4 regions of the Acerihabitans sp. TG2 genome follow, and region 4 is predicted to be linked to each of the others. Evidence: predicted binding sites of a transcription regulator. Region 4 holds the regulator's gene; each other region holds the start of a gene.
The links. Region 4 encodes PurR, which represses purine synthesis genes. Its sites were predicted from a motif close to CANGCAAACGTTTGCNTG; they were not measured.
Positions count from the first base shown of each region.

Region 1: rbsD (D-ribose pyranase) is a predicted target of PurR. The motif match lies at 6,698-6,715, and genes of this name have one in related genera.
Region 2: SJI19_RS08930 (amino acid aminotransferase) is a predicted target of PurR. The motif match lies at 2,147-2,164, and genes of this name have one in related genera.
Region 3: purM (phosphoribosylformylglycinamidine cyclo-ligase) is a predicted target of PurR. The motif match lies at 1,917-1,934, and genes of this name have one in related genera.

Region 1 covers NZ_JAYGJO010000033.1:20,636-28,930, forward strand. Annotated here, with positions in the region: gene tpiA (triose-phosphate isomerase) at 1-705, shown strand, start outside; gene rbsR (ribose operon transcriptional repressor RbsR) at 848-1,858, opposite strand; gene rbsK (ribokinase) at 1,867-2,787, opposite strand; gene rbsB (ribose ABC transporter substrate-binding protein RbsB) at 2,866-3,753, opposite strand; gene rbsC (ribose ABC transporter permease) at 3,778-4,746, opposite strand; gene rbsA (ribose ABC transporter ATP-binding protein RbsA) at 4,746-6,257, opposite strand; gene rbsD (D-ribose pyranase) at 6,265-6,684, opposite strand; gene SJI19_RS21375 (sulfate ABC transporter substrate-binding protein) at 6,952-7,941, opposite strand; gene pfkA (6-phosphofructokinase) at 8,227-8,295, opposite strand, start outside.
Region 2 covers NZ_JAYGJO010000007.1:164,594-172,888, forward strand. Annotated here, with positions in the region: gene SJI19_RS08920 (YcbK family protein) at 1-37, shown strand, start outside; gene SJI19_RS08925 (MBL fold metallo-hydrolase) at 117-746, shown strand; gene SJI19_RS08930 (amino acid aminotransferase) at 887-2,077, opposite strand; gene ompF (porin OmpF) at 2,290-3,405, opposite strand; gene asnS (asparagine--tRNA ligase) at 3,706-5,106, opposite strand; gene pncB (nicotinate phosphoribosyltransferase) at 5,343-6,548, opposite strand; gene pepN (aminopeptidase N) at 6,979-8,295, shown strand, end outside.
Region 3 covers NZ_JAYGJO010000001.1:51,688-59,982, forward strand. Annotated here, with positions in the region: gene purN (phosphoribosylglycinamide formyltransferase) at 178-816, opposite strand; gene purM (phosphoribosylformylglycinamidine cyclo-ligase) at 816-1,853, opposite strand; gene upp (uracil phosphoribosyltransferase) at 2,086-2,712, shown strand; gene uraA (uracil permease) at 2,769-4,067, shown strand; gene oxyR (DNA-binding transcriptional regulator OxyR) at 4,206-5,120, opposite strand; gene SJI19_RS00265 (glycosyl hydrolase family 8) at 5,535-6,542, opposite strand; gene galU (UTP--glucose-1-phosphate uridylyltransferase GalU) at 6,673-7,569, opposite strand; gene SJI19_RS00275 (diguanylate cyclase domain-containing protein) at 7,651-8,295, opposite strand, start outside.
Region 4 covers NZ_JAYGJO010000010.1:109,418-117,712, reverse strand. Annotated here, with positions in the region: gene SJI19_RS11270 (DUF1289 domain-containing protein) at 669-914, opposite strand; gene gloA (lactoylglutathione lyase) at 1,145-1,552, shown strand; gene rnt (ribonuclease T) at 1,733-2,398, shown strand; gene SJI19_RS11255 (Grx4 family monothiol glutaredoxin) at 2,826-3,182, opposite strand; gene SJI19_RS11250 (C40 family peptidase) at 3,578-4,441, shown strand; gene SJI19_RS24850 (YnhF family membrane protein) at 4,576-4,665, opposite strand; gene purR (HTH-type transcriptional repressor PurR) at 4,961-5,977, shown strand; gene cfa (cyclopropane fatty acyl phospholipid synthase) at 6,443-7,594, shown strand; gene SJI19_RS11235 (riboflavin synthase subunit alpha) at 7,682-8,295, opposite strand, start outside.

The DNA.
Region 1 (8,295 bases), on a different contig from region 4:
TTGATCGCCGCACTGCGCAGTGAATTGAGCGGCGTAGTGGGCTGTGGCGTGGCTATCGCGCCGCCGGTCATGTATCTGGACCAGGCCAAGCACGCGCTGGCTGGCAGCCAGTTGGCACTGGGCGCCCAAAACGTGGACACCAACCTGTCCGGTGCGTTTACTGGTGAAGTTTCCGCCAATATGCTTAAGGATATCGGTGCGAAATATATTATCATCGGCCACTCTGAGCGTCGTACGTATCATAAAGAAAGCGATGAGTTTATCGCTGAGAAATTTGCCGTACTCAAAGAAGCTGGGCTGATCCCCGTACTGTGTATCGGTGAAAGCGAAGCTGAAAACGCCGCAGGCCAGACCGAAGCCGTATGCGCACGTCAGCTTGATGCGGTATTAAATACCATGGGCGCCAAAGCGTTTGAAAACACCGTCGTCGCCTATGAACCCATCTGGGCCATCGGTACCGGCAAATCCGCCACGCCGGCCCAAGCCCAGGCGGTGCATAAATTCATCCGCGGCCATATCGCCAAACATGACGCCGCCATTGCCGAACAAGTTATTATTCAGTACGGTGGCTCGGTTAATGCCAGCAACGCAGCTGAACTGTTCACCCAGCCGGACATCGATGGCGCGCTGGTGGGTGGCGCTTCGCTAAAAGCCGATGCCTTCGCAGTGATCGTCAAAGCTGCGGCAGCAGCCCAAAAAGCCTGATATCAGCTGGCTAGACATGCCGGAAACCCCAGGGGTTCCGGTGAGTTTGATGACAAAGCCGTGCTAGCGGGCACGTTTGTCAGCAGTCTGACCGGAAACCTTGTGGTTTCCGGTTTTTTTTGTGCGATTCCCTATCCGACGATCAGTCGCCCTCATAACGACCCACCGAGGCGCGATCCACCAGCTCAGGGGTCAATACCAGCACCTGTGGCTGGGTATCGGGATGCTGTAACCGATAGATGAGCGTATCGATAGCCAACTCTCCCAACGAGTCCTTTGGCTGATTGATTGTGGTTAACGGCGGCGTAAGATATTTAGCCAGTTCGATGTCGTCATAGCCGATCACCGCCATATCCTTGGGTACCGATAGCCCACTTTGAAACAGTGCCAGGTAAACACCTACCGCCGCAGCATCATTACCAGTGAACACCGCATGAGGCGGATGAGGCAAAGCTAATAACTGCTGCATTGCGGTGACGCCGCTGCCAAATTCAAAATCACTGAATACCTCATAGCCGGCCGGAATAGCCAAACCGGCGCGCTGCATGGCCAGACGAAAACCCTCCAGGCGATGGCGCGCGGTAGTTTTGTTCTGCGGGCCGGCAATACAGGCTATTTTGGTGTAACCACGGGAAATTAAATGTTCGGTGGCCAGGCAGCCGCCCAACAATGAATTATCTTGAATGATGTCCAGCGCATCGGCAAACGGTGTCCAGTCCATCATCACAATGGGTAATGACGGATAGCGGCGTAACGCCAAACGAGAAGGCTGGTTATTTTCGGTACACATGATGAGCAAACCGTCCACACGCTTTTGCAGCAACGTTTCCATGCTGCGGCTCATGCGGTCGGCATCTTCCTCGGTATTGCACAAAATCAGGCTATAGCCACGCTCATAACAGCTGCGCTCTACGCCATGGACCACTTCGGCATAAAAAGGATTATTACTGGAGGTGATCAACATCCCAATGGTATGGGTTTGGTTGATTTTCAGGCTACGGGCAAGGGCCGAGGGAGCATAGTTCAACTGTTCCACCACCGCCAGAACTTTATCGCGCACCGTATCACTAACAAAACGATTATTGTTGATGACGTGCGACACTGTTGAGGTGGAAACACCCGCCAAGCGGGCGACATCTTTCATGGTGGCCAAAACTGCTCCTAACCCTGCAAAAAAGCATCAATTTCATCACGCCACGGAATCGACGGCTGGGCACCTGGACGGGTGACGGCTATCGCCGCCGCCGCATGGGCGAACTGAACGGCATTATCCATATCCTTACCCTCAAGTAACGCGGTCATCAACGCGCCATTGAAGGTATCCCCGGCAGCGATAGTGTCAACCGCCTTAACCTTAAATCCCGGCACCCGTTTTCCGTGGCCCCGTTCGCTAAGCCATACCCCACGGCTACCAAGGGTAATAATGACCGTCGTTATTCCTTTTTGGTGCAGTATCTGTGCGGCCTGTGCGGCAGCGGCATCATCACTGATATTTACGCCGGTAAGGCGCTCCGCTTCGGTTTCATTCGGCGTGATGATATCCACCAATGCCAGTAATTCATCGGGTAATTGCCGGGCCGGGGCTGGATTGAGTATCACCTGGGTCTGATGATCCCGCGCCAACTTCGCGGCGGCAATGACAGTCTCTAGGGGGGACTCAAGCTGCATCAGCAGCGCGGTAGCGTCAATGACCGATTGCTGGCAACGCACCAGATAATCCGGCGTTACCGCGGCGTTAGCCCCAGGATCGATACCGATCATATTTTCACCGTCGCCGTTGACAAAAATCAGCGCCACGCCGGTCGTCGTGCCCGCCGCCTGTTGCACGGCGTTAATGTTAACATTGTCTGATTGCAACTGAACACGAATACGCTCACCGATATCATCTTCACCCACGCAGGCAATAAAGTCGATATTTGCCCCACTACGCCCCGCCGCCACCGCCTGATTGGCACCTTTACCGCCAAACGCTACCCGATAATGCTTGCCGACCAGCGTTTCGCCAGGGCGGGGGAATTGTTCAAGGTTGAGAATATGATCTGCATTGATACTACCAAGAACCACTAGCTTATTCATTCCCATCGCCTTTATCCTGATTAAACGCGTTATTGCCTGATAACAGGAAATAACGCATGGACAAATTATCGATCTCGATCGACGTTATTTTGTGACCAATTTCAGGGCGACAGGGATAACCGCGTCAACCTTTTGACCCTTTAGGATTTTATCGGCAGTTTCAACACCGATAATCCCGATCTGCTCAGGCTGCTGAGCCACGGTAGCAGCAAGCCGGCCACTCTGTACCGCCTTGATGCCATCAGCGGTACCATCAAAGCCCACCACCAGCACATTGGTTTTGTTCACCGTTTGCAGTGCGCGCATGGCACCAAGCGCCATCTCATCGTTTTGTGCGAATACCGCCTGCACATCCGGATGCGCGGTCAGCAGGTTTTGCATCACGTTCAGTCCCTTGGTCCGGTCAAAATCAGCGGGCTGGCTCGCCAGCATGGTGAATTTATACTGGTCTGCCGCCTGCTTGAAACCATCTCCGCGTTCACGCGCCACGGACGTCCCGGCGATACCTTCAAGTTCGATGACCTTGGTATTTTTTCCCAGTTTCTGGCCGATAAAATCACCGGCCATCTTGCCGCCCACCCGATTGTCCGAGGCGATATGACTCACCACTACCCCTTTATTGGCCTTGCGATCCAGGGTTATTACCGGGATTTTCGCCTGATTGGCCAGCATCACCGCGTTACCTACCGCATCAGAATCGCTGGGATTGATCAGCATCAGCTTAACGCCCCGAACCGTCAAATCCTGCACGTTCGCCAACTCCTTGGCTGGATTGTTTTGTGAATCCAGGACCACCAGCTGGTAACCCAGCTTATTGGCTTCTTTCTGTGCTCCGTCTTTCATGGAAACAAAGAACGGGTTATTTAGCGTCGAGACCACCAGCGCGATACTGTCTTTTGCCAGTGCGTTGGCACTTAAGGTGGCGCTTAACGCGAGGGTAGACATCAACATGACCAATTTTTTCATTTTCATCTTTATCATTCCTGCGAGTAGAGGTTATTTACTGCTTTTGTTATCTACCAGTACCGCCAACAAAATAACCACGGCTTTTACTATCATCTGGTAGTAGGAAGAAACGCTTAATAAATTCAGTCCGTTATTAAGAAAGCCCAAAATCAGCGCGCCAACAAGTGTACCCATAATGCGCCCTTTGCCGCCGGAGAGACTGGTACCGCCCAACACCACCGCAGCAATCGCATCCAACTCATAGCCAGTGCCGGCGGTAGGCTGTGCGGACGACAGGCGGGCGACTTCGATAACGCCTGCCAATGCCGCCAGCATCCCGCACAGTGAATACACAATGATTTTCACCCGATCAACACTGATACCCGATAGGCGGGTAGCCGCCTCATTGCCCCCCAAGGCGTAGATATAACGACCTAAGCGGGTATGATTGAGCATGTACCAGGCCGCAATAAACACCACAGCCATGATCCATATCGGCGTAGGAACGCCCAATGGCCGACCGATACCGAACCAACCAAAAGCGTCCGCGACGGCGGTAAAACCGGTGTTGACCGGACTGCCGTTGGTATACACCATGGTAATTCCGCGCAATAGCAACATCATGACCAGGGTGGCAATAAACGCCTGCACCCGACCCTTGGCCACGATAATCCCGGTTACGGCGCCGATTGCGGCCCCCAATGCCAAGGATGCCGCCACCGCCACCATGACGTTCACTTCCAGACCCACCACCGACGCGGCAACTGCACCGGTCAATGCCAACAGCGAGCCCACAGAAAGATCGATACCGGCGGTCAGTATGACCAATGTCATGCCCACCGCCATAATGGCGTTCACTGACGTCTGTTGCAGAATATTGAATACGTTGTTCAGGCTAAAAAAGTTTGAACTCATTGATGAGACCACGGCAATCAACACCAGTAATGCGATCAATGATTTTTGTTCTAACAACCAGGCTTTACTGATCCGCCGTTTAACGGGGAGGGTATGGGAATTCATCACTGATTCTCCTGCTGAGATCGATATTGCTTGCCAACAGCGGCAGCCATCAGCACTTCCTGAGTCGCTTGCTCTATGGGGAAGATGCCGCTTAAACGCCCTTCATGCATTACCATAACCCGATCACTCATACCCAAAACCTCGGGCATTTCGGATGAGACCAAAATGATACTGAGCCCTTCTTGCTTAAACTGATTGATGAGTTGGTATATTTCTTTTTTGGCACCCACATCAACGCCACGGGTCGGTTCATCCAGGATCAGCACTTTAGGCCGGGTCATCAAACCGCGAGCGATAGCCACTTTTTGCTGGTTACCGCCTGACAATAGGCCGATAGGCTGATTCATTGATGGGGTTTTGATATGGAATAAATTGATAAAATCGCCCACCGCCACTTGCTCATCGGTGTGCTTTAGCCAACCGGCCTGATGACTAAAATAGCGCAAGGCGGTCAACGTCATATTCTCCTTGACCGACATGCCGAGGATCAGACCATCACGCTTGCGATCCTCGGAAATATAAACAATGCCATTGGCTAACCCATCCTGCGGCGTTTTGGCCATCACAGCCCGCCCATCGAGCATCACGCTGCCGCCGGTCCGTTTGGCCGCACCATAGAGTGTTTTCATCAGTTCAGTGCGCCCAGCACCCATTAACCCGGCCACACCCAGGATTTCATTATGGTGCAGGGTGAAACTGACATCAAACACGCCGGGACCGGACACATGATCGACCACCAGGCATTCCGCGCCCGGGGTAAGCGTGACCCGAGGATATTGTTCCTCAATACGCCGCCCCACCATCATTTCAATTAACGCGTCTTCCTGTAACTCACTGACCTGACGCTCGGCGATAAACTGACCATCGCGCATGACGGTCACGTCGTCGCAGATTTCAAAGATTTCTTTCAACCGATGGGAGATATAAACGATGCCGCAACCCTGCTGCTTAAGCTCATTTATGACACTAAATAACGAGGCGGTTTCAGTATCCGTTAAGGCATCCGTAGGTTCATCCATGATAATGACTTGGGATTTAAAGCTGATGACCTTAGCGATTTCCACCATTTGCTGATCGCCAATCGACAGTTCACCCACCAGTCGACGGCTACCATAATGTAAATTCAGGCGCGCCAGTAACCGGTCGGCCTCACGGTACATCTGTGGCCAATCTATCCCGCCGAAACGATTAAGAAACTCGCGGCCAAGAAAGATATTTTCCGCGATAGTCAGTTGGGGTATCAGGTTCAGCTCTTGATGGATGATGCCGATGCCAGCTTCTTGGGAAGCCTTTGGCCCACTGAAGGTAACGTCGTTGCCGCGAAAAAAAAGTGTACCGGCATCTTTGCTGTAAATCCCGGTCAAGACTTTCATCATGGTCGATTTACCGGCGCCATTTTCTCCTACCAAGGCCATGACACGACCGGGATATACCGTCAGCGCCGCGCCGGAAAGCGCCTTAACCCCCGGAAACGATTTATCAATGCCTGTTAGTTGCAGTAACGGTTGCATAAAAGCCTCAGAAAGTGACGCCGGAACACAAAATAACGTTGGCAAAGGGGGAACATTCCCCAGTGCGTATAACCGCCCGGCTAAGCGCGGTGCGTGTTTTAAACGCCTGGTGGCTGATATATTCTGTGGCGATGGTATTCCCCTGCCGCTGCCCTAGCTGGCTCAATAACATCAGTAACGCGTGGTGTAACTGTGGGTTATTGGTTTTCATCTCTTGCGCAATAATGGCTTTTTCAACCTGCATTTCGCAGGTGACGACCTCAAGCACGGACAAAAATGCCGGTAAGCCCTGGGTAAGCGCCAGATCGATGCGCTGGGTGGTTGCGGGTATTGGCAGCCCGGCATCCGCAATCACTATCTCATCGGTATGCCCTAAGCGGGAAATGAGCGCGGAGATATCGGCGTTCAACAATAACCCTTTTTTCATGATGGACTCCTACCAGCGAAACGTTTCGCTGGTGATGAAAATAATCAAAACCAAGGGAATTAACAACGGGCAGAGCGTAAAAATGTGATCACCATCGAAACGTTTCGCTGGCAACTGAGCAAAGTCTGTTGGCGGGATATGGCCTAGGCAATACGCAAGGCCGATGGGCGGAATGATAACGACGACGAATTGATGACGTATAGGGGCAAGGTCGCCCAGAGACGGTGGCTGGCCGGGATAATATCTATTCCGGCCACGGTTCACGCATTAGCGCTGATTAATCTGATCAAAGGTGCCGCCGGTGGAGAAATGGATTTTTTGCACTTTCTGCCAATCACCAAAGGTTTCGGCGAGGGTGAACAAATTTAACGTCGGGAATTCTTTGGCAAATTCCTTAGCGATGACCGGATCACGCGGGCGATAGTAGTTCTTGGCAGCAATTCGCTGCCCTTGAGGTGAATACAAATACTTCAGGTATTGCGTGGCAACATCACGGGTTCCGCGTTTATCGACAATCTTATCGACCACCGATACGGTCGGTTCCGCCAGAATGGATTCGCTGGGTACCACGACGTCAAACTGACCTTTTCCCACAGTGTTTACCGCCAGCAAGGCTTCGTTTTCCCAGGCAATCAATACGTCACCGATACCGCGCTCGACAAAAGTGTTGGTCGCACCGCGTGCGCCGGAGTCGAGAACCTCAACATTCTGGTACAGGGATTTAACAAAATCCTGTGCTTTGGCTTGATCGTTATTATTGTGGTGCAGGGCATAACCCCAGGCCGCCAGATAATTCCAGCGCGCGCCGCCGGAGGTTTTAGGATTGGGCGTAATGACCGAAATGCCCGGTTTGATCAAATCATTCCAATCATGAATGTGTTTTGGATTACCTTTGCGTACCAGAAAAACAATGGTGGAGGTGTAAGGCGCAGAGTTGTCTGGCAGACGGGTTATCCAGTTTTTAGCAATAATACCGCGCTCAGCAATCGCATCGACGTCATATGCCAATGCCAACGTGACCACATCCGCATCGATGCCGTTAATCACCGACGACGCCTGCTTGCCAGAACCGCCATGGGATTGCCGGATGGTGACCTTATCGCCGGTCTTGGCCTGCCAGTATTGACTGAACGCGGCATTATATTCCTGATACAACTCGCGCGTTGGATCGTATGATACATTCAAGAGTTGAATGTCCTGTGCCATCGCACTGCCTGATAATAACACCAGCAATAAACCTGCCCGCCATGTCGACATCATTGCGCTCCCCAGAGTTTTCATAAAAGAATAGGTATCACCAGAGAGTGTCAGACTTTAGATCGCAGATTAAAGAATAAAAAAATAATTTATATAATCAAAAGAGATAACGCGTTGGCACGAGGCACTTAGGTTGGAAAGATGAGCACGAGTGGCTCTGGGCTGAGGCTCTGGTCGCGACAGGGCATGAGAGACACGCCGTGGCATTGGCGCCGACGGCATATCCGCGCGGGGAGATCTCACCTTAATGCCGGCAAATCAACCGGCCAGGTGCGATCGCGTTTATCAATACAGTTTTTTGGCACATTCCAGCAGGTCAGTCTTAAGTGGCCGCTTCATGTTTTCAATAGCATC
Region 2 (8,295 bases), on a different contig from region 4:
TGTTCATATTGATACCGGCCCGGTAAGAACGTGGTAAAAGCGTTGGTCGCTTTGGCCTGGTTTTGTTATCCGGCTGACGGAATCAACACTTTTACGTTAGGTTTTAACGGAGCATCATGAAATACCACATTATTCCGGTTACCGCCTTCAGCCAGAACTGCACTTTAGTCTGGTGTGACAAAACCGGCGACGCGGCGCTGGTCGATCCCGGTGGTGAAGCAGCAAAGCTGATCGCTGCGGTGGCAGATCGTCCCGTGACGATCACGCAAATTTTATTGACTCATGGTCATTTGGATCATGTGGGCGCGGCGGCGGAACTTGCTGCGCATTATGGCGTGCCAATCGTTGGCCCACAGCGGGAAGATGCCTTTTTGCTGGCCAGTTTACCGGAACAAAGCCGGATGTTTGGTTTGGACAATTGTCAGCCCTTTACGCCGGATCGCTGGCTGGAGGAGGGGGATGTCGTGTCGCTGGGTGAAGAGCGGTTCGCCGTTTTACACTGCCCGGGCCATACCCCCGGTCATATTGTGTTTTACAACCGTCAGGCGCAGCTTATCTTGATGGGTGATGTGTTGTTTTATGGTGGCGTGGGCCGCAGCGATTTTCCTCGTGGCAACCATCAGGCGTTAATTAATGCCATTCGCACCAAACTGCTGCCCCTAGGGGATGATATCGAATTTATTCCTGGCCACGGGCCGATGTCCACCCTCGGTCATGAGCGGCAGACCAACCCCTTCCTGAGATAACCCACTGGGGGCAGTTATGCATGGGGAAACTATGCATGAGGCCACTATGAATGGGGCAACTATGCCAGGCGCATAGCTGCCCCATGTCAACGACAATCGCCGAAGGGCGATTACGTCAATGACTTATCTGCCCGCGTAGCTCAGAGCACCGCGACTATGGCTTCGCATAACTGGGCCATGTTGTCCGGTGTCATGCCGGCGACATTGACCCGGCCGGAGTTCACGGCATAAACGCCAAATTCACCGCGCAGACGCAGTACCTGCTCTTTGGTCAGGCCGCTAAACGAGAACATGCCGTTTTGCTCCTTAATAAAGCTGAAATCCTGTTGGGCACCTTTTTCCTTTAGCGTTGAAACAAACAGCTGACGCATACGCTGAATACGCTGGCGCATTTCAGTCAGTTCTTGTTCCCATAACGCCTTCAATGCCTCGTTGTCCAAAATGGTGGCCACAATGGCGGCGCCGTGAGCCGGGGGATTGGAGTAGTTGGCGCGAATACAGGATTTTAGCTGGCTAAAGACCTTATCAGCCGTTTCAGCATCTGCCGCGACCAAGGTACAGGCACCGACACGCTCGTTGTAGAGGCCAAAGTTTTTCGAATACGAGCTGGCGATAATCATTTCATCATGGTGTTGGGTAAAGATACGCAAACCTTCAGCATCCTCTTCCAGACCGCGGGCAAAACCCTGATAGGCAAAATCGAATAACGGTAACCAACCCTTAGTATGCGATAATTCGGCCAGAACGCGCCACTGAGCAGCTGTGGGATCAATGCCTGTGGGATTATGGCAGCAGCCATGGAATAGCACCACGTCGCCAGCCTGGGCATCCTGCAGGCTGTTAAGCATGCCATCAAAGTCCAGTGTATGTTGCGTCGCATCGTAATAAGCGTAATCGGCAGTGTCTAAACCCACGGCAGCAAAAATATTTTTATGGTTAGGCCAGGTGGGATTACTGATCCAGACCCGCTTGGTGCGGGTGTTTTTAGCCAGGAAATCAGCGGCAACGCGCAAGCCGCCGGTGCCGCCTGGGGTTTGCGCAGTGCGGGCGCGTTTAGCGCTGATAAGGGCGCTGTCGGCGCCAAACAACAAGGTCTGGGTACAGTGGCCGAACGCGGGCAAACCGTCGATGCCAAGATAATTTTTACTGGTTTCGTTTTCCAACAAGAACTGTTCGGCTTTTTTAACGCTGGTTAATACCGGGGTACGGCCGGTTTCATCTTTATACACCCCAATGCCTAAATTGATTTTATTCTGGCGGTCATCAGTGCGAAAAATATCAAGTAATCCAAGAATAGGATCGGCGGCGGCTAAAGGAATATTTTCAAACATGTTAGGCGATTCCAAAGGGTAACTAACGGTGAGCACAGAGTCTTATCAGGTTACCGCCAGACGATCGGTTTGCCAACCGTTTGCAACAAAAAACACTGGAACGTGCGGGGATATTACTGCTGCTTATGACGCATAAAAAAAGCGGGGTGGAAACCCCGCTTTTCATCTTTACCTGTGGCAGAAAAGGACGCTGCCAGTAAAGCTACGTCAACTTAGAACTGGTAAACCAAGCCCAGTGCAACGATGTCGTCGCTGGAAATGCCCAGTTTGTTGTCAGAATCAATTTGGTTGATGTAGTAATCAACGTAGGTCGACATATTTTTGTTGAACGCATAGCTTGCGCCGACTTCATAGTATTTGACCAGATCGACATCGCCGATACCGTTGTCAATGTTTTTGCCTTTGGACTGAACATAACCGATGGACGGACGCAGACCAAAGTCAAACTGATACTGTGCAACTATCTGGATGTCCTGGGTCTTGTTGGCAAAACCAGCATCTTTGATCTCTGCGCCGGTTGAATCAAAAGTGCCCGTCGCTACGCTGATGCCAGTTGAGTTACGGGTTTCGCCGTAGGTCGCTGCCAAATAAACATTGTTGGCGTCATATTTTAAAGACGTTGCCCATTGTTCAGCACGGTCACCGCGGCCATATTGTGACTGGTTCTGCGCATTGGTACGGTCAGAAGAAGCATAAGCGCCAACGATACCTACCCCAATCGGGGAAACGTAAGAAACTGAACCACCGTAGCCGTCGCCGTTAGCTTTATTAATGTCAGTACGGTCATTTTTACCCTGGTATTGCAGAGCAAAGTTCAGGCCGTCAACCATACCAAAGAAGTTAGTATTACGATAAGTCGCAACACCAGTAGTACGGCCGGTCATGAAGTTGTCAGTGTAAGCTGTATCACCGCCGAATTCCGGCAGCATATCGGTCCAGCCCAGTGCATCATAAACTACGCCGTAGTTACGACCATAATCGAATGAACCGTAGTTGGCGAATTTTAAACCGGCAAAACCCAGACGGGTTTTATTGCCATGTTCAGCAACTGTAGGATCGCTGCTTTCCGGGTTGTTCGCCTGGAAGTTGTATTCCCACTGGCCGTAACCGGTCAACTGGTCAGTGATTTGGGTTTCACCCTTGAAGCCAAGACGAGCATAGCTCTTGTCGCCATCGCTGCCGCTGTCATCGGAGAAGTAATGCAGGCCGTCAACTTTACCGTACAGATCCAGTTTGTTGCCGTCTTTGTTGTAAACTTCGGCTGCATGTGCTGCGCCTGCAGCCAATAAGGCCGGAATTATCACTGCAAGAAGATTGCGCTTCATCATTATTACTACCCTCATTGGTGTTATTCGGACACCTGCCACTGCCGCTAATATTTCTTTATGAAACATTATTGAGAGTTTGGTGTCTTCCTGTGTCTGAACGCAGTGTTCCATTCGTGGGCATGTTAATCCACCCCGAAAATGATACAAAGGTCGCAATAATGTTTCAGCGGGAAACCTAGTGTTTCAAAATGTAAATTTTGCGGAACTTTGTGAGAGATCTCTAACTTTGAAAAGATAAAGGCCAGCATCGCTGACCTTTATTGATTATCTATATGTTTTTCTTATATTTTAAGATAAAAATTAGAAATTAGCGTTGCGTGGACTGCGCGGAAAAGGAATTACGTCACGAATATTTTGCATTCCTGTTACATAAACGATCAACCGCTCAAATCCGAGTCCAAAACCGGAATGTGGCACGGTACCGTAACGGCGAAGATCACGATACCACCAGTAATCCTCCTTTTCCAAACCCATTTCTGCTAAGCGTGAATCGAGGCGATCGAGCCGCTCCTCACGCTGGGAACCGCCGATAATTTCGCCGATTCCCGGAGCCAAAATATCCATGGCGGCAACGGTTTTACCGTCGTCATTCATGCGCATATAAAATGCCTTGATATCTTTCGGGTAGTTTTTGACCACCACCGGCGCTTTAAAATGTTTTTCTGCCAGGTAGCGTTCATGCTCAGAAGACAGGTCGATACCCCATGACACCGGATTTTCAAACTGTTGTCCGCTGGCCAGCAAAATAGCGATGGCTTCGGTGTAGTCCACCTGGGCAAAATCCGACGAAATAAACTGCTCTAGTCGGGTAATCGCCTCTTTGTCGATCCGCTCGGCAAAGAATTTCATATCATCGGCACGTTCAGTCAGTACCGCCTGGAAGACATACTTCAACATGGCTTCCGCCATGCCGGCAATATCGTCAAGAGTAGCGAACGCCACTTCCGGTTCCACCATCCAAAATTCAGCCAGATGACGGCTGGTATTGGAGTTTTCCGCGCGGAAAGTCGGGCCGAAGGTGTAGACCTTGGATAAGGCACAGGCATAAGTTTCAGCGTTTAACTGGCCAGAAACGGTAAGAAAGGCTTCTTTGCCGAAAAAATCTTCCTCAAAATTCACCTTGCCCTGCGGGGTGCGCGGCAGATTTTCAATGTCCAGGGTGGAAACCCGGAACATCTCACCCGCGCCTTCGGCATCCGACGCCGTGATTAACGGAGTAGACACCCAGAAAAATCCCTGTTCGTTCATAAACCGGTGGATCGCCTGGGCCAGCGTATGACGCACGCGCGCTACGGCGCCGATCATGTTGGTTCGTGGGCGCAGATGGGCCACTTCACGTAAATACTCTACGCTGTGGCGCTTTGCCGCCATCGGATAGGTGTCGGGATCGTCAACCCAACCCAAAACGTCAACTTTTTCCGCCTGGATTTCGAACCGTTGGCCGCCGCCGAGTGATTCGGTTACCCGCCCGGTCACTGCCACCGAGCAACCGGTGGTCAGGCGCAAAATGTCATGTTGGTAATTTGCCAAAGTATTATTAATGACGGCCTGTAATGGATCAAAGCAGGAACCGTCATAGACGGCGAGAAAGGAGATACCGGCTTTAGAATCTCTCCGGGTACGCACCCAACCATATACAGTGACTTCACTGTCAGCCGGTATGCGCCCATGCAGTACGTCGACTACAGGCACTACGCTCATAAAATACTCTCTTAACTCAGTGTGATGTGGGGTTGGTTATTCTCGCCGATGCGAAAGCTGTAATATGTTACTTGGCAGCCAGAAGGACACAAGCGAAAAACGTCATTTTACCGACAGAATTCGCTTTATGGGGAAAAAAATACTCAGCTCGGGGGATCAGGGGCGGGGATCACCGTCAGGCGAAACGGTCCATCGCGCGGACAAGCAAGGTGAGCGCCGCGCGCGATGGGGTAAACTTAGCTGGCTTTCCTGACCAGCGGCACATCAAACGCCTTGCGCAATGCCAGGATAAAATCTTTATCCTGGCACATGCTTTTGCCTGGGCTATCGGAGAGTTTGGCCACCGGTTTGCCGTTGCATTCCACCAGTTTGATGACGATATTGAGCGGTTTGATACCCGGAATGTCGCAGGTGAGCTTAGTACCGATACCAAACACCAGATTTATCCGCTGCCAAAAATGACGATACAGCGTCAATGCCTGATCAAAGTCCAGACTATCGGAAAACACCAATGTTTTGGTCATGGGGTCAATGCCTAGCTTGAGATAATGGGCAATGGCCTTCTCACCCCATTCCACCGGATCGCCAGAATCATGGCGCAGGCCCTGGTATCGCTCGGCGAACTGCAAACCGAAATCACGTAAAAAGGCATCCATGGTGATGCAATCAGTTAACGCAATGCCCAGTTGGCCGGGATATTCATCCAGCCATGCCTGCAACGCGGCACGTTGGCTATTGGCCAGTGTAGGACTGATTTGCTGATGGGCCTGGAACCATTCGTGGGCCTGAGTCCCAACCGGCGTCAAGTCCAGGCGTCGGGCCAGATCATAATTGCTGGTGCCGATCAAATAAGGAAAGTCATGCTGAAGGCGCGTCACCACGTCAGCGTGTAGTCTGCGAGAGAAGCGCCGGCGGGTGCCGAAATCCATCAACTTAAAGTGGGATATATCCACATCTCGGCTGCAGTCATGAAAACGGCGCAACTTCTGTTCGAGTTGATTTAACGCCATTTCACGCACATCAAAGGGTGAGCGCCGGCGATGGACCACTTCACTGATGACGGCAAGCAAGGGCACTTCCCACAAGATAACGTCGCGCCAGGGGCCGGTTATCCGAATGTCTAATTTGCCATGATGATTGCGTACTCTGACCTGGTGAGGGTCGAAACGAAAAGCCCGCAGCCAGACCAGGTAATCTTGATGAAAAAAAGGCAATTCCGAGAGATAGTGATATTCCTCATCGCTAAGCGACAAATGGCGCATGAGCTCAATTTGTGCACTGATATCGCGGGCAAACTCACCTAACAGGTCATCGCCTCGGCAGCGGAATTCTGCTGTGACGGTGACATCATGGTAGCGGTGGTAAACCGCTTGCTGCATGTGTAGTTTGTAGGCATCAGTGTCAAGTAGCGACGTTAAAATCGGGTCAATGGCTAAATTCATGGTGCGTTACAGCATCCTCTTGCGACACATAAATACAGTCGGTTACCCCCTCCAGCTTTCAGGCTGCAGGGGGTTTGTCGGCGCTCGTTCACCCGAATGACTTACCTGTGTAAGCGCATTGGGATCCGCTTGCTTGCCGTCAGCCCACAGCGTGAAACCCAGTGGGTATCATTGGACAACGACTGAAGTGTACCCGGCTTATTCTGTAAGTGTAGTCACATCAAATCATAAATGGCGTGATAACGTCGAGGCTTAAACGTGCCGTTGTGGCGAAATTCATCGGCATAGTCACGTTTAAGTGGATAGATAAACGGCATCAACTCTTTGAGCTGTGCATTTTAATGGGCCTCTCCGCTTAACAATGGCAACATGGCCGTAACAGGAATAAACTCATCTTAATGAAATCAATGACGATGCCAAAAGGTTAATTATGACTCAACAGCCGCTAGTTAAATACCGCCATGATTATCGTGCGCCGGATTATACCATCACCGATATCAGCCTGGAATTTGATCTTAACGCCGAGACCACTACCGTGACCGCGGTCAGTAATGTCGTCAGGAGTGGTCAACCTGGCGTACCGTTGATATTAAACGGCGAAGATCTGGAACTGCTCAGTGTCAGCATCAATGGTCAGCAATGGTCGCATTATCGTCAGGAGGGGTCATGCTTGGTCGTGGAGCAGTTGCCCGCAGCATTTACCCTCACTATCGTTAATGTTATCCACCCTAATCAAAACTCGGCCCTGGAGGGATTGTATCTGTCCGGTGATGCCCTTTGCACCCAATGTGAGGCGGAAGGATTCCGTCATATTACCTATTATCTCGATCGGCCGGATGTACTGGCTCGGTTTACCACGCGCATTATTGCTGACCAGGGCCGTTATCCCTTCTTGTTGTCCAATGGCAACCGTATCGATGCTGGTGAGATGAGTGATGGCCGCCATTGGGTAGTCTGGCAAGATCCGTTCCCAAAACCCTGCTATCTGTTTGCCTTGGTGGCCGGCAATTTTGATGTGCTGCGCGACAGTTTTACGACCCGGTCAGGGCGTGACGTAGCGCTGGAACTGTTTGTGGATCGCGGCAACCTGGATCGCGCCGATTGGGCGATGACGTCGCTTAAGCAATCGATGCGCTGGGACGAAACCCGTTTCGGTCTGGAATATGATCTCGATATCTTTATGATCGTGGCGGTAGATTTCTTCAATATGGGCGCCATGGAAAATAAGGGGTTGAATGTTTTCAATTCAAAATATGTTCTGGCGCGGGCCGAAACCGCTACGGATACGGATTATCTGAACATTGAGCGGGTGATTGGCCATGAGTATTTTCATAATTGGACCGGTAACCGCATTACCTGCCGGGATTGGTTCCAGCTCAGCCTGAAAGAGGGCCTGACGGTGTTTCGCGATCAGGAATTCAGTGCCGACCTTGGCTCCCGTGCGGTGAACCGTATCGCCAATGTGCGGGTGATGCGTGGCTCGCAGTTCGCCGAGGATGCCAGCCCCATGGCGCACCCTATCCGGCCCGATAAAGTGATAGAAATGAATAATTTCTATACGGTTACCGTCTATGAAAAGGGTGCCGAAGTCATACGAATGCTGCACACGCTGCTTGGTGAAGAGAAATTCCAGGCGGGTATGCGGCTGTACGTGGAGCGCCATGATGGCAGCGCTGCGACCTGTGATGATTTTGTCGATGCTATGGAACAGGCGTCTGGTATCGATTTACAGCTGTTTCGACGTTGG
Region 3 (8,295 bases), on a different contig from region 4:
GGTGTTGGATGACACGGTGTTTTTTTATCAGGCTAGCTGAGTGACGTATCGCGCCACCGAGCGGTTGTTTATTTTTTTCACACTGCATGAAAGGAAAGAGTAAATTACCGGCGCGGTTGTGCTAAGTGGTGTGCCGTAGCCGCAGGCTATGCTGCCTGCGGCCAATGGTAGACAGCTTTAGTCAGCGGCATAACCTGGGGGCGGTAGCGGTTGCCCGTCCAGCCAGGCGGCGCCGTCGCGCAAGGTCAGCCGCCCGGCCAGCAACCAGTCGATGGCCAGGGGATAAATATCATGTTCCTGGGTTTTAATACGGCCGATCAGATCGTCTTCATTATCGTTACAGAATACCGGGACTTTGGCCTGTAACACCACCGGACCGCCATCCAACTGCTCAGTGACAAAATGCACCGAGGTTCCATGCTCACTATCGCCATTGGATAACACCTGTTGATGGGTGTGTAAACCAGGATAGCGGGGCAGTAAGGATGGGTGGATATTCAACATCCGGCCTGCATAATGCGCGACAAAATGTGGAGAAAGAATACGCATATAACCGGCCAGGATCACCGCGTCCGGTACATAAGTGTCTATGTGTTGCATCAGCACGTCATCGAACGACTTGCGATCGGGAAAACTACGCGGATTAAACGCCTGCGCCGGCAGTTTTGCCAGCATGGCGCGCTGCAAGGCGTAAGCGTCTGGCCGGTTGCTTAGCACGGCGGCAATCCGCGCATTAAGTTTTCCCTGCTGACAGGCATCAATGATTGCCTGGAGGTTGCTGCCTTCCCCTGATACCAGCACGACAATCGTTTTCATTACCGAATGACGACCCGATCCGCACCATTTAGCGCCTGAATTTCGCCGAGTTTCCAGGCGGTTTCGCCCAGCGTGTTCAACAAACGTAACGCCTGGTCAGCGCTGTGCGACGGTACGACAACAACCATACCCACGCCACAGTTAAAGGTACGGTACATTTCATGGCGACTGACATTACCGGCCTGTTGCAACCAGTCAAACACCGCAGGCCAGCGCCAGCTACTCTCATCTATTACCGCTTGGGTATTGTCAGGTAGCACGCGGGGAATATTTTCCCAAAAACCGCCGCCGGTAAGATGGGCGATGGCGTGGATGTCGGTTTGGGCAATGAGTTCCAGCAGCGTCTTGACATAAATACGGGTGGGCGCGAGCAGATGATCGGCCAGAGATTTGCCTGCCAGTTGGGTTTGCAACGGGTCGGTCTGGCTGAATTCTAAAATTTTACGTACCAGGGAATAGCCGTTGGAATGCGGACCGCTCGACGCCAACGCCAGCAGAGTATCGCCGGCGCAAACTTTGCTGCCGTCGATAATTTCTGATTTCTCCACCACACCAACGCAAAAGCCAGCCACGTCATAATCCTCGCCGTGGTACATGCCAGGCATTTCCGCTGTTTCCCCGCCCACCAGCGCACAGCCGGACAGCTTGCACCCTTCAGCGATACCGGTAATGACCTGGGCTGCGGTATCCACATCAAGTTTGCCAGTAGCAAAATAGTCCAGGAAAAACAGTGGCTCGGCACCCTGCACAACCAGATCGTTAACACACATGGCCACGAGATCGATACCGATCGTGTCGTGACGTTTTAAATCCATCGCCAAACGCAGTTTGGTGCCGACGCCGTCGGTGCCAGAGACTAATATCGGCTCGCGATATTTTTGCGGCAGCGCGCACAGCGCACCGAAGCCACCCAGTCCACCCATCACTTCCGGACGTCTAGTCTGTTTAACTACACCTTTGATACGGTCGACCAATGCGTTGCCGGCATCGATATCCACACCTGCGTCTTTATAGCTGAGAGAGGTTTTATCGGTCACTGCAAGATCCCCACGGAGATGATATGTTGCGGTTGAAATCGGGCGCCGGCAATTCTAACAGCGTGAGCAAACGTTTGCGAGTAGTGTCGTCAAACCCCGCTGCTTTTATTGCGCCAAAGGTATTTATCTATAGCGTTGATCAAGATCATCTATTTTGATAGGGCTTGGTCAAAAAAAGGGGTTATAATCTCGCGATTTTTTTGACCATTCAACGCTACTTGGGAGAAGACTAATGAAGATCGTTGAAGTAAAACACCCGCTCGTCAGGCATAAATTAGGTTTAATGCGTGAAAATGATATCAGTACCAAACGTTTTCGTGAATTGGCCTCCGAAGTGGGAAGTTTACTGACCTATGTAGCTACCGCTGACCTCGAAACTGAAAAAGTCACCATCGAAGGATGGTGTGGTCCGGTAGAAGTTGAACAAATCAAAGGCAAAAAAATAACCGTAGTACCGATATTGCGCGCCGGACTTGGCATGATGGACGGGGTGCTGGAAAATCTGCCCAGCGCGCGCATTAGTGTGGTGGGCATGTATCGCAATGAAACCACCTTAGAACCGGTACCCTATTTTCAGAAACTGGTGTCCAACATCGACGAGCGCATGGCTTTGGTGGTTGATCCCATGCTGGCCACCGGCGGTTCAATGATCGCCACTATCGATTTACTGAAAAAAGCGGGTTGTAAAAGTATTAAGGTGCTGGTATTGGTCGCCGCGCCCGAAGGTATCGCCGCGCTGGGCAACGCCCATCCCGATGTCGAACTCTATACTGCGGCGATTGACCAGGGCCTTAATGAGCATGGTTACATCATGCCCGGCCTAGGTGATGCGGGCGATAAGTTATTTGGTACCAAATAAAAACAAGCCGACCAACGGGTCGGTTTTTTTTTGATGATGTTTTTGAGGATGTAGACATGACCCGTCGTGCTATTGGCGTTGATGAGCGCCCCCCGCTGTTACAAACCATTCCGCTGAGTTTTCAGCACCTGTTCGCCATGTTCGGTGCGACGGTGCTGGTGCCGATTCTATTTAAAATTAACCCATCCACGGTATTGTTATTCAACGGCATAGGTACGCTACTGTATCTGTTTATTTGCAAAGGCAAGATCCCGGCTTATTTGGGTTCCAGTTTTGCTTTTATTTCGCCGGTACTGTTGCTGTTGCCGCTGGGATACGAAGTCGCACTTGGCGGTTTTATCGCCTGCGGCGTGTTGTTTTGTTTCGTCGCGCTAATTATCAAGGTTGCTGGTAATGGCTGGATCAATGTGGTGTTCCCGCCGGCGGCTATGGGCGCTATTGTGGCGGTCATCGGCCTCGAACTGGCGGGCGTTGCCGCCAATATGGCGGGATTACTGCCAACAGAAGGCACACCGGTGGCCAGCTCGACGATCATCATTTCGCTGGTAACCCTGGGTGTCACGGTGCTCGGTTCGGTGTTATTTCGTGGTTTCCTGGCCATTATTCCTATTCTGATTGGCGTGCTGGTAGGTTATGCCCTGGCATGCCTGATGGGGGTAGTGGATTTATCTCCGATAGCGGCGGCCCATTGGTTTGCACTGCCGACATTTTATACCCCACGCTTTGAATGGGTGGCGATCCTGACCATACTGCCCGCCGCCCTGGTGGTCATTGCCGAGCATGTTGGTCATTTAGTAGTGACGGCAAATATCGTTAAACGCGATCTGTTGCGCAACCCTGGTCTACATCGTTCATTGTTCGCCAACGGTGTTTCCACCATTATCTCTGGCTGTTTTGGATCCACACCAAACACCACCTATGGGGAAAATATTGGCGTAATGGCCATCACCAAGGTGTATAGCACTTGGGTCATCGGCGGTGCGGCGATCCTGGCTATCTTGCTGTCGTGCGTCGGGAAACTGGCTGCCGCAATCCAGGCGGTTCCGGTGCCGGTAATGGGTGGGGTGTCATTGCTATTGTATGGTGTTATCGCCGCATCGGGCATTCGGGTACTCATTGAATCGAAAGTGGATTACAACAAGCCGCAAAATCTGATTCTTACCTCAGTGATACTGATTATTGGCGTCAGTGGCGCGAAAGTGAGTCTCGGTGCCGTTGAGCTAAAGGGCATGGCATTAGCTACGGTGGTGGGTATTGGGTTGAGCCTACTGTTCAAGCTGATTACGTTGGTGCGCGGTGAAGAGGTGATTATCGATGCTGAACCGCCAGCCGTCGGTGATGTGAACAGCTACTAACCCAGCACTCGGGTCTAGCGTCGCTACCCGGAGGGTGCCCAATTCATCTTATGATAAAGTTGGCAGCCGCTGGGCAGCGATACTTCACATTGACCTTTTGTTCACTGATGCTGAAATCATGATTGGCGCAACCAAAGGTTAAACGATCATCTCGAATTCCCCGATATATCCCTTCATGCATTTTACAATTTCATTTATCAGTATTTCATAGAGATTTTTCATCGTATCACCGTTACGCAAGATAAAGGCAACCGTGCGCTTCGGCTCGGGGTTATGGCATTTTAAATAACATATATTGTCACTTTTATTGCTATCCAATGCCGCCAGCAATGGCATAAAAGTGATGCCCTTCTCAAAGGCCACCATGCTTTTTAAGGTTTCAAGATTTGTTGCAATGAATCGGGTATCTTCTTGCGCGTCAAATTGGTAACAGTAACGCATTACCTGCCAGCGCAGGGAATCTCCTTGGTCAAGCATCAGTACTTTCTGGCCTTTTAGCTGCTCCATCAGGAAAGGCTGGGTCTGGGCAAAGGGGTGTCCCTTCGGTACGGCTAGGCGTAACGGTTCATCAAACAGTGGAATTTCAACATACGCGCCAGTTTCTCTAACAATGGGCATTATCGCACATTCAATTTTTCCGCTTTCCAGCATCTGCAGCAGTTGGTGGGTTTGTGCTTCGTGTAGGGACAGATCGGTTTCTGGAAATTTCTGGCAGATAATGGGTGATATATGCGGTATCAAATACGGGGCGAGCGTTGGGATGATACCAATATGTAATGGCCCGCTGAGAATATTTTTTTGAGAAATGGCCATGCTCTTTAACCTATTAAGTTCTCGTAACACAGCTCTGGTCTGCTCTACCAGTTGCAAGCCGTTATAAGTAAACCTGACTTTCCTGGTGGTCCGTTCAAGCAACTTTAGACCGAGTTCACTTTCAAGTTTGCTGATCTGAGCACTTAATGTCGGCTGGCTGACATTACAGGCCTCTGCCGCACGCTGAAAATGGCGATGTTCCGCCAGTGCGACTAAATACTCCAGATCTCTAATGTTCATTTTATTCTCCGGTTTGCCGCAGTGCTTCAAAAAGGTTGGAACCGATGTCTTTATGCTAATGCACCCGGTAGTCAACTTTTTTATTATAATTAGGGTCGTTTTTTATATTAACAACAAATAAATATATAAATTTTTACAATCATTACACTAAAATGTTCATTTCTTGATAAAAATGGTCATGAATCTCAGGAAAATTAATCCCAATCAATCATGCTAAAAATAAGACGTGCCAGCCAGAACTTTATCGAAAAATACACTATGACATTGGATTACACTATCATAGTGTAAATTTATTGTAAGTTTTGCAATAATTTAAACATCACATATTTTTAGTTTATTTTGTAACCAATGGTATGTAATGTTTCCAACGTCACAACAGGGTCATTAGCTAATTATGTGTAAAAGCAAATGATATTAGGACTTTTTTGCATAAAACGATAATAAATGTAAACTGGCAGAATAATAATCTTCCTTAGGTGAAATATTATTGTTTAAATCGTTTTTTTTGTTGATTACCAGGTCGCGTATTGCGCTCATTCCGGGACTTAAATAATAAGAGGAGGTGCTATTACTGATAACATTGATCCAGGCAGGCGTTGCATCATATGGCTGAGTTTTCCAATATTTGACGAAGGGGGCGAGGTCGGCGGCATCTGCACCATTCCACGCTAAATAAAGCGGGATGCGCACTGCATCAAAACTAAAACGTTCTGGCCATCCGGTCGCCGGTTCCACTACGCCCGATTCAGTTAAACTCACCCAATCCGTTGGCAGTCCATATGTACCAAACTGCATTTTTTTAAGCAAACCTAGGCTATCCATTGCCAGTTTATTCCAAATTTGTCTATGACTATGCTGAAAAAAAGCTTTCCAAGCGGGAAAAATAAAATAGGATGGATTAAGTATGATATAGCTGTTTTTATCGAAACCGTCCCGGCCCGGTAACATTAGCGTACGCCTAGAAAAGGTGATGATCACTTGGTTAATTAACGCATCCTGAATTCCAGTGGATGCATCGATATAGTCCTGCCGATGCCATTTTTCTCCGGCGAGTAATAAAGCCCATGCGATAAGTGTATCGCCATCCGATGCGGTGTTTTTGTCGGCAACTTTGACTACGGCATTAGGGTCGTAACGCCATGAAAACAAGCCCACATCGGGCCGGTAGAGATTTTTATTGGTCCAGTTCCAAATAGAATCAAATGTTGCGCCATCATCATTAAATACGGCGAGTAACATACCATATCCCTGTCCCTCTGAATGGCTTATATCGTGATTCCCTGTGTCGACGATCCTTCCATTTGGCAGAATAAAACCGGTCTTATATTCCAACCATCCACGATCGACTGCGCTTGCCGGTGGTGAGGTTAATGAAAACACCATAGTGGCTAGCATCATAAAAAAAAATATTCTTCCGCGCATGATATATCCACCTGATATAGATTACAACTAAATGGAGGGTATTAAACACACGTTAATACCTCCAGTATAAATGCGAGTTTTGTCAGTATCGCCAAGCAATATTACTGTATAAAACAGTTATTCCGGGTTGTTAGGCATTTTGAGCTATCATACATTCTTCTAACCAATGGCTAAATTCTGTTCCCAAAATAGTATGGCGCATGCCATATTCGACAAATGCTTTCAAATAGCCAATCTTATTGCCACAATCATGAGACCGGCCAAGCATACAGTAACTTTCCACGGGGCTTTGGTTCATGAGAACGCTGATAGCATCAGTTAATTGAATCTCATTCCCCGCGCCGAAGGGGGTACTTTTCAGTAATGGCCAAATATCGGCGCAAAGAACATAGCGGCCCACCACAGCCAGGTTCGATGGGGCGTTTTCCCGAGAGGGTTTTTCAATAATTCCGGTGATAGGGATACTGGTGCCGGGTTCCTGCCTTGCGTTGCCACAATCGACGATCCCATACGAGGACACCTCATCCTGAGGGACTTGCTCTACCATCACCTGACTGATACCGGTTGCGCCAAAACGGGCGATCATCGCACTTAGGTTATCTTGCTGAAAATCACAGGATAGATTATCAATAAGAACATCCGGCAGAATGACAATGAAATCGTTATGCCCCACCAACGGATAGGCGGAAAGGACGGCATGGCCTAGTCCCTTGGAATGTCCTTGCCTGATGTGCATAATTTTCATATCGGCTGGGCAAATGGATCTTATTTCTTCCAATAATTGTCTTTTAACCCGACTTTCCAAAATTGATTCAAGTTCAAAAGACGTATCGAAATGATTTTCTATTGCATTTTTGGACGAATGGGTGACAAAAATGATTTCCCTAATTCCCGATGCATAGCACTCTTCCACAATGTATTGAATCAATGGTTTATCCACTATCGGCAACATCTCTTTCGGTATTGCTTTGGTCGCGGGCAACATCCTCGTTCCCAATCCCGCAACCGGGATAACAGCTTTCAACATGTGATATACCCCTTAATTTTCCTGCTAACAAGTGAAACACTACAATATTGTTATAAATAGAATCTACCGTGTTAATGAATTTTATTCATGTTGAAACATGGACGTTATGGTGTTGCTGTGTAGTTGATAATTATTTCCTCCAGCATTTTTTACATTGTATAAACATAAATCAGCCTTTTTCATCAGTCCTGGTAGTTTTAGTCCGTGGATAGGATAGGTTGCAACGCCCATGCTTATCGAGATCGACTGTTTTCCTACGATATGTTTAAGTTTAAAGGGCCTGGTGACGATTTGCATTAACCTGTTCAGTGAAAGAGTTAATGTGTGTTCATCAGAGATATGCGTAAACAATAAAATAAATTCATCGCCACCTAATCTGCCCAAAATGGCGCTGCCTTTGGTGACTGCGGTGATTCTGGTCGTCAATAATTTCAGTACTGCATCACCGGCGGCATGGCCGTACGAATCATTAATTAATTTAAAGTTATCTATATCAAAAATTGCTAAGTAAATTTTTTTTTGATGATGACGAATTTCTTTAATGACATGGCTGAATTTATTGTAAAAACCCTGTCGATTTAGTACGTTGGTCATCGCATCGTAATAGCTTTGTTGATACAGTTTTTCCCTATTCTGTACCTGTCTGGTAACATTTATTCGTACTGTGACAAAGGATTTTATCACACCAGACGCCGCAAACTGAGGAATGATGGTGATATCTTCCCA
Region 4 (8,295 bases):
GGCAAATTACAAATATATATATATGAGTAAGGTGACAGTTAAGATGATATTGAAGTTATGGGCATGTTATTCCTTTGCAATAATGGACATGACCGAAGAGCCCACTGTTCTTAACCAGGTGCCCGCCCTGGAGAATGCATCGGCCCTTCATTCACTGAGTCTTCCGCTTGTTATAATGCAGGTTTTGCAAACGTCATATAACCCGTTCCACATGCCTTTTGCTCGGCATTGACAACTATTGAGATCTTATACAAAGCGGATTATTCATTACTGTAACACTATTATTGCCATTCATCTTGATTTATTGCGAGTTTAAGTTAAATGAAGACATAACAAATACCATAATGTCATGTATTAGATCCAATAATGTAATCATAACATATAATTGTGAATCAATTTATTTCAGATATAATGTATGGCTTAATAAATATGATCTTGCTAAATGAGTACCTGAGCACCCTGCTGCCATCAAAGCAAAAAGTGCAAAAAAATATATAATTATAATATATATTTATGAATCCATCTATTTCATAATTAATGCCACCGTCTAATGCATATGATCCGTCGACATTAGCCCCGACTTCTATCAACTCAGAAAACATCAAAGACACCACGTGTTACCCAATAGATGTCGAGTTACAGGACGGTACGCTGTCGCGAAGGATGACTTAAAATAAGGAGGGTTGATGTGGGCCTTCAAGGTCATTATTCACTGCATCAGCGTGTCGAATCGCGCGCAGATAGCGCTGACGACACAGTCGCAGTACCTCGCGTTTTTGACCATCACTCATGTTACTCCAACCAAATCTTTCCTGTCGGGAACGCAGGCATCCACGGCAATAGCCCCGTGCATCCACTTGACAAATGCCACGACAAGGGCTGGTGATATCAAAAAATTCAAGTTGCTCAGGCATGCCTCCTCCCACTCACTTAAGCTAATTGAAGGCGTTATTTCGTCTGCTGGCAATTTTTTTTGTGCAAAGATCAGCCGATAGCCATCCACGTTCTCCCAATTCGGCGGTCCAGACGACTCGGTATCATTGAGTCTGGTCATTTTACTCGGCTATACTGACAGTACTGACAATTTACTGCCGTACTTCATGGTGACGGGTTATACCCGCTGCCGAATAAACCAGGGGAACATATGCGCTTACTTCACACCATGCTGCGCGTGACTGATTTGCAGCGATCTATTGATTTTTATACTAAAATATTGGGAATGCGCTTGTTGCGCACCAGTGAAAATACCGAGTATAAATATACGCTGGCTTTTGTCGGTTATACCGAGGAAACCGACGGTGCGGTCATTGAACTGACATATAACTGGGGCGTCGACCATTATGATCTGGGCAGCGCCTATGGCCATGTGGCGCTTGGGGTAGACGATGTCACCGCAACTTGCGATCGTATTCGTTCAGCCGGTGGGTTGGTGACGCGCGAAGCTGGTCCGGTGAAAGGCGGCAGCACGATTATTGCTTTTATCCAAGATCCCGATGGCTACAAAATTGAGCTGATCGAGCAACGTCATGCCGGCAAAGGCCTCGGCGCTTAAGTTTAATGGCACGCCTCCCACATGTGCTGGGGCACGCCCGACAGGCGTGTGATTGATGTTCGGGGGGCGTCGGCATGCCCCGTAACGCTAGCACGACGGTTAAACGGCTTATTGAGGCCATGCATCCCGCGTCAAAATTTGCCATAATGCGACCTATTTTCCTGAATAGTAAGAGCTGGCATGGCTGAAATTGATGATGTAAATACCCTTCGCGGACGTTTTCGCGGTTTTTATCCGGTGGTAATCGATATTGAATCCGCCGGCTTTAACGCCAACACCGATGCCCTGCTTGAAATTGCCGCCGTAACAGTAAATATGGATGATCAGGGATGGCTGATCCCCGATCAGTGTTTACATTTCCACGTAGAGCCGTTCCCTGGTTCACTTCTGCAACCTGAAGCCTTGGCCTTCAACGGTATTGATCCCAGCAATCCCCTGCGCGGCGCGGTGAGCGAATATGAGGCACTGCACGAAATTTTTAAAATGGTACGCAAGGGTATTAAAGATCGCGGTTGTAATCGGGCAATCATCGTCGCCCACAACGCCGGGTTCGATCATGGTTTTTTAATGGCGGCAGCGGGACGGGCGGGGTTAAAACGCAATCCCTTCCATCCATTCGCCACTTTTGACACCGCCGCGCTTAGCGGGCTTGTGCTCGGTCAGACCGTATTGGCCAAAGCCTGTTTGACCGGAGGAATAGAATTTGACGCAAGCCAGGCGCATTCTGCGCTATACGATACACAGAGAACTTCCGAGCTGTTTTGTGAACTGGTCAATCGCTGGAAACGGCTAGGTGGCTGGCCGTTAGCCCCTGTGGACTCAGAAACCACCGACACCCCACAATGAAGGTTCACGCTGCAGGCGCCAACACCCCTGCAGCGTGAAAGATGACACGGCACCCTATAGATTTCGCGTTGCAGGTAGGCGGCAAGTAAGAGAACCCGATGAGCTTACTTGAGTAAGTGATTCGGGTGAACGCACTTAGCCAACACCCCTGCAGCGTGAAAGATGACGGGTGCACCCTATGGATTTCGCGTTGCAGGTAGGCGGCAAGTAAGAGAACCCGATGAGCTTACTTGAGTAAGTGATTCGGGTGAACGCACTTAGCCAACACCCCTGCAGCGTGAAAGATGACACGGCACCCTATAGATTTCGCGTTGCAGGTAGGCGGCAAGTAAGAGAACCCGATGAGCTTACTTGAGTAAGTGATTCGGGTGAACGCACTTAGCCAACACCCCTGCAGCGTGAAAGATGACGGGTGCACCCTATGCTATCAACTGGCAGGCGGTACCTGCGGTTCAGATTGGGTACTGTATTTCAGCGCAGTCTCTTTGATTAGCGGTTGCAGTTCGCCATGTTGGTACATTTCAATAATAATATCGCAGCCGCCCACGAGCTCACCATCCACCCAGAGTTGAGGAAAGGTAGGCCAATCGGCGTATTTTGGCAGTTCAGCGCGAATGTCCGGATTTATCAAGACATCGACATACGCGAATGGCTCGCCACAGGCGGAAAGTGCTTGTACTGCCTGTGCGGAAAAACCGCAGCCAGGGAACTTTGGCGACCCCTTCATATAGAGAAGAATCGGGTTCTTGCCAATCTGCTGCTGAATCTTTTCAATTGTCGTCATTGTCTCGTTTCCTCAAGCCAGTAACCGGCTTATTTACTTTTGGCAGATTACATTCTAACGATTACCGGGCACGAAGATAAATCTTTTTTACCCTGCTAGCACTTTCGTAACAACATTAACGCTCAGTTAACGTGTTTTGCCCAACGTTAAACAGTGATTTTAGCGTTTTTGTTGCTGGTACCAAATACAAATTGGGCTTTAAGCACCAGGGTTCCCAATCAGGAATCGATGAAATTTCGGGCGTACAGTGCTGTTAAAAGCGACAAATTCGAGTTTATTCACGTTTATACACAATAAGGAGACAATTACAGATGCATTAACGGATTAAATAGATTAAATTCCTGTGAGACGTTGTTAACCCCCTTCCATTGGGCCACATAAGGATAGCGTTTCTCATGCGTTTATGCTTTACGCTTTTTGTGTTGCTTTTTACCCAGTTGTTCTTCAATTTGGCTCATGCCGCGCCCAATGCGGGGGTCAATGCGGACCAACGAAAATCCCAGTCGACTGCGGCCAAAGCCAGTGACAGGCGCAAACGAAAACCGGTCAAGATCGCCAAGAAAAATAAACTCCCCGCTACTGAAAAAATCAGCGTACAAAAAATCAGCATATCGAAGGCCCGAGTCAAAAAAATTGATCTGCACAAGACCAAAAACGAAAACCTGCACGGATCGGCTAAAATACATACAAAAAAAATCATTGTGCCGTCGGACACTAAGAAAATAGCCAAAATCACTAAACCGAAAAAGGGCTATAAAGTAGGCTATGGCCGGCACCGAATCAAACATCAGGCGAAGACTGAGCTCATCTCAAACCAGCCGATAAAAATGAGCGACAGCCATAAAAGACGGTACCAGCACGCCAAACTTACCGCGATGAATAAATTGCTGTCCCAGATGGGAAAACCCTATCACTGGGGTGGAAAGTCCCCAACCACAGGTTTTGACTGCAGTGGGCTCATCTATTACGCCTATAAAGATGTAGTACGGATACACATGCCCCGCACCGCCAATGAAATGTTTCATTTGCGAGATGCCGCACCGGTTAAAAAAGATGAACTGGAGAGCGGGGATTTAGTATTTTTCCATATTTCCAATCGTGGTGCCGCGGATCATGTTGGTGTTTATTTGGGCAATGGGAAGTTTATCCAGTCGCCGCGCACCGGAAGCGACATTCGCATCAGCTACTTAAACGAAGACTATTGGCAGGATCACTATGTTGGCGCGCGGCGCGTAGTGACCCCCAAAACGATCCGTTAAGGCTCGATTGCATTACTATAAATGATGGGAGTGACGCGCGCAGTCAAGGCATTTGGAAAAGGGAAGAGGCGAGGGACAAACCACTATAGCGTTGAAAAAAGGAGCCATGGCTCCTTTTTTATTTGCACATAGAGTCAGTTCATGACGGCAGTAAAGCTGAACGCCATAATAACAAAAAGTGAAAATATTGTGGTCGCTAATGATATTTTGAAATCGCTGTTCATAATGGCTCCTTAACATGTTGCTGGCCTATCAGCCGCGGCGTCCGGCAGATAATGACGCAATAGCGTTATCACGCATGATCTGCGAGCGGCGCTGCCAGTCGATGGCAGATGTCTGCCTAACGCGATTCTGGCACATTTATGATTGAAATGCTTGTCGCTTCACAGCCATGCGCAACATTTAACACTTTCACTTTGTCGCCGAATCAAGGAAAATTACCGGTTCTTTCTTATTGTGTCGTAAAGTGCTTGCGCCTTCGACAGTCATTCATTCAGGGCGTTTAGGAGTATTTAAAGCATGGCAACCATCAAAGATGTGGCGAAACGCGCTAACGTATCGACGACCACCGTCTCACACGTCATTAATAAAACCCGTTTCGTCGCGGAGGAAACAAAAATTGCCGTGTTGGACGCGATAAAATACCTGCATTACTCCCCGAGCGCTGTGGCGCGAAGTTTGAAGGTCAACCGCACCAAATCCATTGGCCTCTTGGCCAGTACCAGCGAAGCGCCCTACTTTGCCGAAATCATCGAGGCAATAGAGCACCAGTGTTTCGCTCAAGGATATACACTGATTTTATGCAACTCACATAACGATCTGGATAAACAGCGTGCCTATTTGGCTATGCTGGCGCAAAAACGCATCGACGGTTTATTGGTGATGTGCGCCGAATATCCCGAAGCACTGTTGGATATGCTCGAAGAGTACCGTCATATTCCTATGGTGGTAATGGATTGGGGCGAAGCGCGTCGCGATTTTACCGATACCATCATTGATAACGCCTTCGCCGGTGGATACTTGGCAACCCAATATTTACTCAAACGCGGGCATCGCGCCATTGGCGCCATACCCGGACAATTGGCGCGCAATACTGGCGGCGGGCGTCACCGTGGTTATCTCCATGCGATGGAACAAGCCGGAATACCTGTTGAGACACGCTGGGTGGTACAAGGTGATTTTGAACCTGAATCGGGTTACCGCGCGATGAAACAGATCCTGGCGCAAGCACAACGCCCCACCGCCGTATTTTGTGGTGGAGATATCATGGCGATGGGCGCCTTGTGCGCCATCAATGAACTAGGCTTAAGCGTACCGGACGATATCTCGATTATCGGTTATGATAATGTGCGCAATTCGTGCTTTTTTTCTCCCGCACTGACCACTATCCATCAGCCAAAACAGGAACTGGGAGAAGCTGCGCTGACCATGCTACTCGATCGCATTATCAGTAAAAGAGAAGATGCTAAATGCATCGAAGTCCATCCTCAACTGATTGAACGGCGCTCGGTTGCCGATGGCCCTTGCCTCTCCTAACGTTACCTCTACACCCCACCCACCGGCGCCATCATTCTCACCGGGCGCCGTGTCATTAGCGAACGAATCGCGGCTAATATGGCACAGCTGATACGCGGTATTGTCATTTGGCTTTTGTTCCCAACACGCAATAGTTCAGCATGGAAATCATTAAGTTATATCACAAAATACATTGCAGTCTTAACTATTGTCTAAACTCAAATGCAGGCTTATACTTAATATCGTTAACAATTATAACGAGTTGTCTAGTAACTTTTATTACAAAAATGTTGTGTTTGCCGCATGGCATCACCCTTTTTATAAAGCCCCCAGCGATAAACCAATCTTAGGCTTGCTTTATATTCCGCTGTTGTTGATGGCGGAACTTCAGACACCACGGTAAATCGTGGATTCTTATAAAGGCCCGCAGGAAACAGCCTGGCTGTACCTAACGGGACAATACAAAGTAAAGGTGATGGAGAAGCTATGAGTTCCTCGTGTGTTGAAGATCTGAGCTTTCATGATAACGCGTGGTACCGTATCGTCTGTGAAATGCTCACTGAAGCCGGCGTTGAAATCAATGGCTCAAGGCCTTTTGATCTTCGGGTCAACAATCCCGGTTTTTTTAAGCGCGTGTTGCAAGACGGGTCACTCGGTTTAGGTGAGAGCTATATGGAAGGCTGGTGGGAATGCGACCGGTTGGACATTTTTTTCCAACGGGTGCTTAGAGCCGGACTGGAAAATAAACTTCCGCATCATTTAAAGGATACTTTTCGCGTTGCCGCTGCGCGCGTGCTGAATTTGCAGTCAAAAAAACGCGCCTGGATAGTGGGCAAAGAGCATTATGATCTGGGAAATGATCTGTTTGAACAAATGCTTGATCATTATATGCAGTATTCGTGCGGGTATTGGCACCAGACTGACGATCTGGAACAAGCACAATCTCACAAACTAAAAATGATTTGCAATAAATTGCAGCTTAAACCCGGCATGTCCTTGCTGGATGTCGGCTGCGGTTGGGGTGGCCTGGCCGCCTATGCAGCAAAAAATTATGGCGCATCCGTCATGGGCGTTACCATCTCAGCCGAACAACAGAAGCTGGCACAAAAGCGATGTGAAGGCCTGGATGTGACGATCCTATTGCAGGATTACCGCGATCTGAATATGCAGTTCGACCGGATAGTTTCTGTAGGCATGTTTGAACATGTCGGCCCCAAAAACTACTCAACCTATTTTGACGTAATTGATCATAACCTTAAGCGCGACGGTTTATTCCTGCTGCATACTATTGGTTCGAATCAAACCGACATGCGTGTCGACCCCTGGATAAATAAGTATATCTTCCCCAACGGCTGCTTGCCGTCGGTTCAGCACATTGCTCAAGCCAGCGAACGGCATTTTGTGATGGAGGACTGGCATAATTTTGGCGCAGATTATGACCGGACACTTATGGCGTGGTACGAACGATTTATTGCTGCCTGGCCAAAACTCTCCGACAAATACTCTGACCAGTTTTATCGCATGTTCACTTATTATTTGAACGCCTGCGCCGGTGCGTTTCGCGCGCGAAACATCCAGCTTTGGCAGGTACTTTTCAGCCCAGAGGGTGTAGAAGGCGGCATTCGGGTAGCACGTTAGCAAGATTGTAACCGCAAGACAGACTTGCGGGCATGATGGGCAAGATCATATCGGGTCAATCATGCCCGGCGTTCGTTACTGCGCGGTTTAGAGTGAGGTTACCGACGTGGCGGACATCGCATCCCGCTGTGCCAGCACCCGCTCAACGGTATCGACTACTGCCTGGGTCTGTGAGTCGATTTCAATATTGACCCGCTGCCCTAACCGTTTCTTACCCAGGGTCGTCCGGGCTAGTGTCTCGGGAATCAAATGAACGCAGAATTTATCCTGCACCACTTCGCCGATAGTCAACGAAATGCCATCGATGCCGATATACCCTTTGTATAACACGTATTTCATCAGATTTTTGTCGGGTAACCTGAACCAAATTTGCCGGTTATTTTCTGATGTGACAATTTTTACGATTTCTGCGCTACACATAATATGGCCGGACATTAAGTGGCCGCCAATTTCAGCATTAAACGCAGCCGCGCGTTCCACATTGACCTCATCACCCACCCCTAGCTCCCCCAGGTTGGTGACACGCAGCGTCTCTTTCATCAAATCAAAAGCCACTACGCCGTCGTTAACGGCACTCACCGTAAGACAGCAGCCATTATGTGCCACTGAGGCACCGAGCTCTAACCCAGCCATCATCGCCGTTGGCAATGTAAGATAATGCGTGCGAAAGTGGCTTTTTTCTTCTATGGCAACAATAGATG